One region of the Rhizobium sp. N731 genome, then DNA from elsewhere that is predicted to be linked to it. Evidence: predicted binding sites of a transcription regulator. Region 1 holds the regulator's gene; the other holds the start of a gene.
The links. The regulator HrcA, encoded in region 1, represses chaperone genes, less so after heat shock. The targets are predictions, from matches to a motif close to GTTAGCACTCNCNNNNNGNGAGTGCTAAC.
Positions count from the first base shown of each region.

Region 2: the regulator HrcA is predicted to act here: its motif matches at 1,734-1,762, upstream of groES (co-chaperone GroES).

Region 1 covers NZ_CP013601.1:379,240-383,657, reverse strand. Annotated here, with positions in the region: gene AMK02_RS01895 (Hsp20 family protein) at 1-357, opposite strand, end outside; gene AMK02_RS01890 (nucleoside hydrolase) at 639-1,583, shown strand; gene grpE (nucleotide exchange factor GrpE) at 1,622-2,257, opposite strand; gene hrcA (heat-inducible transcriptional repressor HrcA) at 2,369-3,457, opposite strand; gene rph (ribonuclease PH) at 3,584-4,303, shown strand; gene AMK02_RS01870 (VOC family protein) at 4,300-4,418, shown strand, end outside.
Region 2 covers NZ_CP013601.1:1,274,660-1,279,077, forward strand. Annotated here, with positions in the region: gene AMK02_RS06350 (GNAT family N-acetyltransferase) at 1-389, shown strand, start outside; gene AMK02_RS06355 (pentapeptide repeat-containing protein) at 579-1,280, shown strand; gene AMK02_RS06360 (usg protein) at 1,359-1,631, opposite strand; gene groES (co-chaperone GroES) at 1,912-2,226, shown strand; gene groL (chaperonin GroEL) at 2,277-3,905, shown strand; gene AMK02_RS32045 (hypothetical protein) at 4,000-4,418, shown strand, end outside.

The sequences.
Region 1 (4,418 bases):
GAGCAGACCGTTTTTCAGGCCGGCGCCAAGGACCTGCATGCCGTCGGCCAGCACGAAGGTGCGCTGGAACTGGCGGGCGGCGATGCCGCGATAGAGATAGTCCCGCTCGCCCTGCTCGACCTGGCGGCCGCGGATCACAAGCTGGTTCTCCTCGGTGGAGACATCGAGCTCCTCCTCGCTGAAGCCGGCAACGGCAAGGGTGATGCGCAGACGCTCGGGCGCGCCGCTGTCGGCGGCGATACGTTCGATATTGTAAGGCGGGTATCCGTCGCTCGCCTTGGAAATGCGCTCCAGCGTCTTTTCCATAGCGTCGAAGCCCAGAAGCAAAGGGCTGGCGAAAGGGGTAATGCGGCTCATCTCTTTTCAAGTCCTTGATGCAAGCGACCATCCCGGACCTAAAAGTGCAGCATCCGGATGCCGCTAATATGGGGGCATGATCACGGCGCTGCAAGGCGCGCGCGACCCTCCCGGATTTAAACATCTGTCAATTTCGAACGGCGGCGCCTGCCTCCTTGCTTGACAAAGGACCTGCTGCCTCGCATCAAAACATGCCCGCGCGGAATGTGCCGATTTGTGACGGGAAATGAAGAGATGGTGTCTGCCGGGACAAGCGGCATGCCGAGAACGGGACGATTGAAATGGCAAGCGCGAGAAAGATCATCATCGACACCGATCCCGGCCAGGATGACGCGGCCGCCATCATGCTGGCTTTCGGCAGCCCCGATGAGCTCGAGGTGCTGGGGATCACGACGGTCGCCGGCAACGTGCCGCTGTCATTCACCAGCCGCAACGCGCGCATCGTCTGCGAGCTCTGCGGCCGCACGGATGTGAAGGTTTTCGCCGGCGCCGACAAGCCGATCGCCCGCAAGCTGGTGACGGCAGAACATGTCCACGGCAAGACCGGCCTCGACGGCCCAGTTCTCGATGAACCGACTATGGCGCTGCAGCCCGGCCATTCCGTCGATTTCATCATCGAGACGCTGCGTCGCGAGCCGGAAGGCGCGGTGACGCTCTGCACGCTCGGGCCGCTCACCAATATCGGCATGGCCTTTGAGAAGGCGCCCGACATCATCCCCCGCATCCGCGAACTGGTGATGATGGGCGGTGGCTTTTTCGAGGGCGGCAATATTACGCCGGCCGCCGAATTCAACATCTATGTCGATCCCGAGGCGGCCGACATCGTTTTCCGCTCGGGCGTTCCGATCGTGATGATGCCGCTCGACGTGACGCACCAGCTGCTGACCCGCAAGGACCGGGTCAAGCGCATGGCCGAGATCGGCACGGCGCCGGCAAAGGCCATGGTCGAAATGTTGGAATTCTTCGAGCGCTTCGACATCGAAAAATACGGTTCCGACGGCGGGCCGCTGCACGACCCGACGGTTGTCGCCTATCTGCTGAAACCAGAGCTTTTTCAGGGCCGCGACTGCAATGTCGAAATCGAGGTCCAGTCCGAACTCACCGTCGGGATGACTGTCGTCGACTGGTGGCATGTGACCGAGCGCAAGCGCAATGCCAAGGTCATGCGCACCGTCGATGCGGACGGCTTCTTCGATCTGCTGATCGAACGCTTCGCCCGCATCTGAATTTTCTTCCTTCTCCGAGGCGGAGAAGGAAAACGACCTCAGGCGTCCTTCTCGTCGAAGACGGAATTGATTTCGGCCTCGACCGGCTTCGGGCCGCCCTTGGCAACGCCGACCATGGCCGGGCGCAGGACGCGTTCGCCGATGGTGAAGCCGGCCTGCACGACCTGGACGACGGTATTGTTCGGCACTTCGGAGTTCGGCACCTCGAACATCGCCTGATGGAAATTCGGATCGAATTTCTGGCCAACCGGCTCCAGCTTGCGAACGCCGTGGCGCTCCAGCGCCGAGAGCATCGAGCGCTCGGTCATCTCCACACCTTCGATCAGCGTGGTGAGGCCGGCATCGGCCGTGGCCTTGGTCTCCGGAGAGATGGCGTCCAGCGCCCGGCGCAAATTGTCCGAGACGGCGAGCATGTCCCGGGCGAAACCGGCGACGGAATAGGATTTCGCATCCTTGACCTCGCGCTCGGTGCGGCGGCGCAGATTATCCATCTCGGCGGCAAGGCGCAGATAGCGGTCACGCAGCTCGGCATTCTCGGCCTTCAGGAGGTCGAGCGGATCCGGCTGGTTTGCCTCCTCCTGCCCGACAGTGGCAGTCTCGACGTTGACGGCAGCGTCGGCTGCGGCGTTGGCCGCAGTTGCGTCAGGTCCGTTTTTCGTCGTTTCATCGGTCATGACGGTCTCCGGTTGGTATTTTCAGATGCGCCCGATATCGAGGTTTGACCGGAAAAAATCAAGTCTGCGTGACGAAGAAGCGAAAATTCCGCGGCTTCGTCAGTGATGACATCAAAGCGGATTGCGCGACAGGCGGGAGACGAGCTGGGCGGTATAATCCACCATCGGCACGATACGGGAATAATTGAGCCGCGTCGGGCCGATGACGCCAACGGCGCCGACGATCCGGTCGTCGTCGTCGCGATAGGGCGCGACGATGAGCGACGAGCCGGACAGCGAGAAGAGCTTGTTTTCCGAGCCGATGAAGATGCGCACGCCCGAACCGCTTTCGGCGAGGTTGAGAAGCTCGATCAGGCTGTCCTTCTTTTCGAGATCGTCGAACAGCATGCGCAGCCGGTCGAGATCTTCGGCGCCGGCGAGGCCTTCGAGCAGGTTGGCGCGGCCGCGGATGATCAGCTGAGCAGGCTTTCCCTCGTCCGGGCTGCCGGCCCAGACGGCGATGCCGCGCTCGACAAGATCGCGCGAGAGCGCATCGAGTTCGTGACGGACATCATCCTTCAGCCGGCTTAACTGTTTGCGCAGCTCCGGCAGCGTCTGGCCGGACATGTGCGCGTTGAGGAAATTCGCCGCCTCCGTCAGCTGCGAGGAGGTGACGCCCGCCGGCAGTTCGATGATGCGGTTTTCCACCTGGTCATGATCGCCGACGAGCACAGCGAGCGCCTTTGTCGGTTCAAGCCGGATGAACTCGACATGTTTCAGCACCGGATCGCTTTTCGAGGTGATGACGAGGCCGGCCCCGCGCGAGATGCCCGAAAGCATGCGGCTCGCTTCGTTCATCATCGATTCCACCGGATTGCCGCCGCTTTCGGCCCGCACCTGGCGATCGATATTGGCGCGCTCCTCGGCGGAGAGGTCGCCGATCTGCATGAATGCATCGACGAAGAAGCGCAGCCCGATCTGGGTCGGCAGCCGGCCGGCGCTGACATGCGGGGAATAGATGAGACCGAGCTCTTCGAGATCGCTCATGACGTTGCGCACCGAGGCCGGCGACAGCGACATCGGCAGCAGGCGCGACAGATTGCGCGAGCCGAGCGGCTCGCCGCTTTCGAGATAACCTTCGACGATGCGGCGAAAAATTTCCCTGGAGCGCTCGTCCAGTGCAGCAACGGCATCCGAAACCGACGTCGACCTGATGCCCATGAACCTTTTCAAACCCGCGCTGATGATGCTCCCGAAAATATAGTCAAACTCGCACCCGTGGCAAAAGGGAATTTGCAAATGGGCGCCGCCAATCGTAGAAGCGGTCAACAACTCCAGGAGATGAGAATGCGGCCTTCAGGCAGAAAAACCGACCAGATGCGCAAGGTCTCGTTCGAGCGCAATTTTTCCAAGCATGCGGAAGGCTCCTGCCTGGTGAAATTCGGCGATACGCACGTGCTTTGCACCGCAAGCCTCGAGGAAAAGACGCCGCCGTGGCTGCGCAACACCGGCAAGGGCTGGGTGACGGCCGAATACGGCATGCTGCCGCGGGCGACCGGCGAGCGCATGAAGCGCGAGGCCGCCGCCGGCAAGCAGGGCGGCCGCACCCAGGAAATCCAACGGCTGATCGGCCGGTCGCTGCGCGCCGTCGTCGACCTGCAGGCGCTCGGCGAAAAGCAGATCACGCTCGATTGCGACGTCATCCAGGCCGATGGCGGCACACGGACGGCCTCCATCACCGGCGGCTGGATCGCGCTTTACGACTGCCTGAAATGGATGGAAAGCCGCAACATGATCAAGGTCGACCGGGTCCTGAAGGATCACGTCGCAGCCATCTCCTGCGGCGTTTTCGCCAGCCAGCCGGTCATCGACCTCGATTATCTCGAGGATTCCTCGGCCGAGACCGATGCGAACTTCGTCATGACCGGCGCCGGCGGCATCGTCGAGATCCAGGGAACTGCCGAACGCACGCCGTTCAGCGAAGAGGAATTCAGCTCGCTGATGCGGCTTGCCAAGAACGGCATCGGCGAACTCGTCGCCCTGCAGAAAGAGGCGATTGCGGGATGAACGCCATGCTGGAAGGCATGTTGGAAACCGCGCTCTATGCGCGCGATCTCGATCAGGCCGAGACGTTCTACGAGGGCGTTCTCGGGCTTGAAAAGATCGCCCGCGCCGGCAACCG
Region 2 (4,418 bases), 900 kb from region 1:
GGCGGGAATGGTTGAGTGCGCGCAAGGGCCGCGGCTTTCCGGTCATTGTCGCCGAGATGTCGGGCAAGGTGGCGGGCTACGCCTCCTATGGCGACTGGCGTGCCTTCGAGGGCTATCGCCACACGGTCGAACATTCCGTCTATGTCGACAAGGATCATCGCGGCGCCGGCATCGGCGAGGCCCTGATGCGCGAATTGATCGCGCGTGCGGCCGCCGCCAATATCCATGTGATGATCGCCGGCATCGAGGCCGACAACGCTGCTTCGATCCGGCTGCACGAAAAGCTCGGCTTCCGCATCGCCGGCAGATTTTCCGAGGTCGGCACCAAGTTCGGCCGCTGGCTGGATCTGACCTGCATGGAACTCCGTCTGCCCGGCGAGGCCGATTGACCTGCCTGCTCGGGCAAGGCCGACGGCCTGCCGGGGCAAGGAGGATGAGCGCTCGCCGGACGGAGTGAACCGGCAAATCATTGCCGGAGCGGTCACTATCTTTTTATTGTATTCTGAGCTGTGTAGAAAAGAGAGGCCGCCTGCTTCGCGAGAGGCGGCGTGATAAGCGTCATGGAGATCAACAGTTCAATGGCAATGCATCGATCGCCGCTCGGCCTCCTTGCCCTCATTCTTCTCGCCTCCGCTCCGATCTCCACACACGCTGCCGATTGCAGCAGCACGGCCTCGCCGAAGCTCGACTGGCAGGAATGCACGAAGAAAAACCTGATGCTGCAGGGCAGTGATCTCCAAGGCGCCAACCTCTTCAGCACCGATTTCTCGCTGACCGATCTCAGCGGTTCGAATTTCAAATCCGCCAATCTGGAAAAGGCGAGCTTGGTGCGTGCCTCGCTTGAGGGGTCACATGCCGAAGGGGCCAACTTCGCCAAAGTGGAGGCCTATCGCGCCAGCTTCGCCAACATTGCCGCCGAAGGCGCTTCCTTTGCCGGCGCCGAGCTGCAGCGGGCCAATTTTGCCGGCGCCCGGCTCTCCGGCGCGAGCTTCGAAAAGGCCGAACTCGGCCGCGCCGATTTCGACAAGGCGGTGCTGACGGGAGTGAAATTCTCTTTCGCCAATCTCTCCCGCGCCGATCTCTCCAGCGCCGTCTTCGAGGGCCCGGCAACGTTCGAGCGCGCCTTCATGTTCCTGACCCGCATCGAAGGCCTGGACCTCTCGGCTGCCGCCGGGCTCGAACAGGCGCAGATCGAGCTCGCCTGCGGCGATGCCTCGACCAAATTGCCGTCCGGCCTTTCGACGCCGGCAACTTGGCCATGCCCTGCCGAGCACGAGTGATTACCCGGGCGACACCGTACGTGTTGAAAAAACGCTATGGCAACTGCGCCCGGCTGGCTTGGGAATGTCGGGTTCGACCTAGTGCAATTTGAACTCGCCCATGACGCGACGCCATTCGTTCGGTCCGATCAGCCGCTGGTGGGTGTAGCGGACAGAATGCAGCGGCCCGTCGAGCGTGGACTGCCAGAAATCCAGGAACTTGTGCATTTCCGGAAAGTCCGGAGCGAGGTCGTAATCCTGCCAGACATAGGTCTGCAGCACGGATTCAAAATCAGGAATGCGATAGAGGATATGGGCGGTGGTGAGTCCATATCCGTTCAGCTGACGCTCCAGATCTGATGAAAATTGCATGCTTCATCTCCGTTTCATGACGCTCGAAAGGTGGCGCAAAATTTTGCGGCCATCAACGGATTTCTGAACGCGTCCACCCTGTTTATTGTTCCTTTACAGGATGTTAGCAGCCACTTCGAGTGAGTGCTAATTTTTTTATGATGCCCTCTTGAAATGGAAAAAGCGCAAAACCAGATCATTGCGCGCAGAACGCTCGATCGAGGTTTTGCACCCGCCCGGACTGGTCATCCGGTCCGGCCAGGGGAACAACATCATTATTGTTTGTCCATTGGAGGAAAACATGTCGTTCCGACCGCTTCATGATCGCATTCTCGTCCGCCGCGTCGATTCCGAAGAAAAGACCAAGGGCGGCATCATCATTCCCGACTCCGCCAAGGAAAAGCCGCAGGAAGGCGAGGTCATTGCCGTCGGCCCCGGTGCACGCAACGATGCCGGCCAGATCCAGCCGCTCGACGTCAAGGTCGGCGACCGCATCCTGTTCGGCAAGTGGTCCGGCACCGAGATCAAGATCAATGGCGAAGACCTGCTGATCATGAAGGAAAGCGATGTCATGGGCATCATCGAGGCCCGGGTCGCCGAAAAGATCGCCGCCTGAGGCGATTTCCGCGCATTAGTCAAAAAGCTGCCTATCGAAGGAGTAACAGAATGGCTGCGAAAGAAGTCAAATTTCATAGCGATGCCCGTGAACGCATGCTGCGTGGGGTCGATGTGCTGGCCAATGCAGTGAAAGTCACGCTCGGCCCAAAGGGTCGCAACGTGGTGATCGACAAGTCCTTCGGCGCGCCGCGCATCACCAAGGACGGCGTTTCCGTCGCCAAGGAAATCGAACTTGAAGACAAGTTTGAAAACATGGGCGCCCAGATGCTGCGTGAAGTTGCATCCAAGACGAATGATCTTGCCGGCGACGGTACAACGACGGCGACCGTTCTTGCCCAAGCGATCGTCAAGGAGGGCGCAAAGGCGGTAGCCTCCGGCATGAACCCGATGGATCTGAAGCGCGGTATCGATCTTGCCGTCGACGCTGTCGTCAAGGAGCTGAAGACCAACGCCCGTAAGATTTCCAACAATTCCGAAATTGCCCAGGTCGGTACGATCTCCGCCAATGGTGATTCCGAGATCGGTCGTTACCTCGCGGAAGCCATGGAGAAGGTCGGCAACGAAGGCGTCATCACCGTTGAAGAAGCCAAGACCGCCGAAACCGAACTCGAAGTCGTCGAAGGCATGCAGTTCGACCGCGGTTATCTCAGCCCCTATTTCGTCACCAATCAGGACAAGATGCGGGTCGAGCTCGAGGATCCCTATATCCTCATCCATGAGAAGAAGCTGTCGAACCTGCAGTCGATGCTGCCGGTTCTCGAAGCCGTCGTTCAATCCGGCAAGCCGCTCCTCATCATCGCTGAAGATGTCGAAGGCGAAGCCCTTGCAACGCTCGTCGTCAACAAGCTGCGTGGCGGCTTGAAGATCGCTGCCGTCAAGGCCCCTGGCTTCGGCGACCGCCGCAAGGCCATGCTCGAAGACATCGCCATCCTGACGGGCGGCACCGTGATCTCCGAAGACCTCGGCATCAAGCTCGAGAATGTGACGCTCAATATGCTCGGCCGCGCCAAGAAGGTGGCGATCGAGAAGGAAAACACCACCATCATCGACGGTGCCGGTTCGAAGGCGGAACTTGACGGTCGCACCGCTCAGATCCGCGCCCAGATCGAAGAGACCACCTCCGACTACGATCGCGAGAAGCTGCAGGAACGTCTTGCCAAGCTCGCCGGCGGCGTTGCCGTCATCCGCGTCGGCGGCTCGACCGAAGTCGAGGTGAAGGAAAAGAAGGATCGCGTTGACGACGCGCTGCATGCAACAAGAGCAGCGGTCGAGGAAGGCATCCTGCCAGGTGGCGGTGTGGCGCTGCTGCGCGCGGTCAAGGCCCTCGACGCGATCAAGACTGCCAATGACGACCAGCGGGTCGGCGTTGACATCGTTCGCCGGGCGATCGAGGCACCGGTTCGCCAGATCGCCGAAAACGCCGGTGCGGAAGGCTCCATCATCGTCGGCAAGCTGCGCGAGAAGAGCGAATTCTCCTATGGCTGGAACGCTCAGACCGGCGAATATGGCGATCTCTACGCGCAGGGCGTCATCGATCCGGCAAAGGTCGTTCGCACCGCACTGCAGGACGCAGCTTCGGTTGCCGGCCTGCTGGTGACGACAGAGGCGATGATCGCCGAGAAGCCGAAGAAGGAAGCTGCTCCGGCCATGCCGGCCGGCGCCGGCATGGACTTCTAAGCGATCGCTCGGCCCGCTCTGCCATCGGGGCGGGCCGTTCTACGCACTATCGAATTAACAAGTTCCATCGGGTCGACATCAATGGAGCCAAGCTATGAGAAAGGAAAACATCAGCAATTCCATACAGCAGAATGCCGTGGCAGCCATAAGCGCGGCGCATCTGCTTCATCCGGCGAAGCATTTCGGTCACCCGCGTGACGTGCTTGCCGCCGCCGAGATCGACAACGACGAGAAGCGGGCAATTCTCGCTTCATGGGCATCCGATATCTTCGCAGTCGAATCCGTACCAGCCCTCCGCCTTCACCCCGGGGCCGAAAGAGCTGTATCCTATGACGAGATCCTTGAAGCGCTGAAGGCTTTGGATAATGGCGATCAACCATCCGCGAGGCAGGATACGTCCGCTTCCCTGAGTTGCCATAGGATCCGCCGTCGAAAACCGCCCGCACGCCGGCTTCCCGGCCTTGGCTTGTGCAGCTACTGGAAAGGAGGACGGCGTCGACCGCTGTTCGAAAC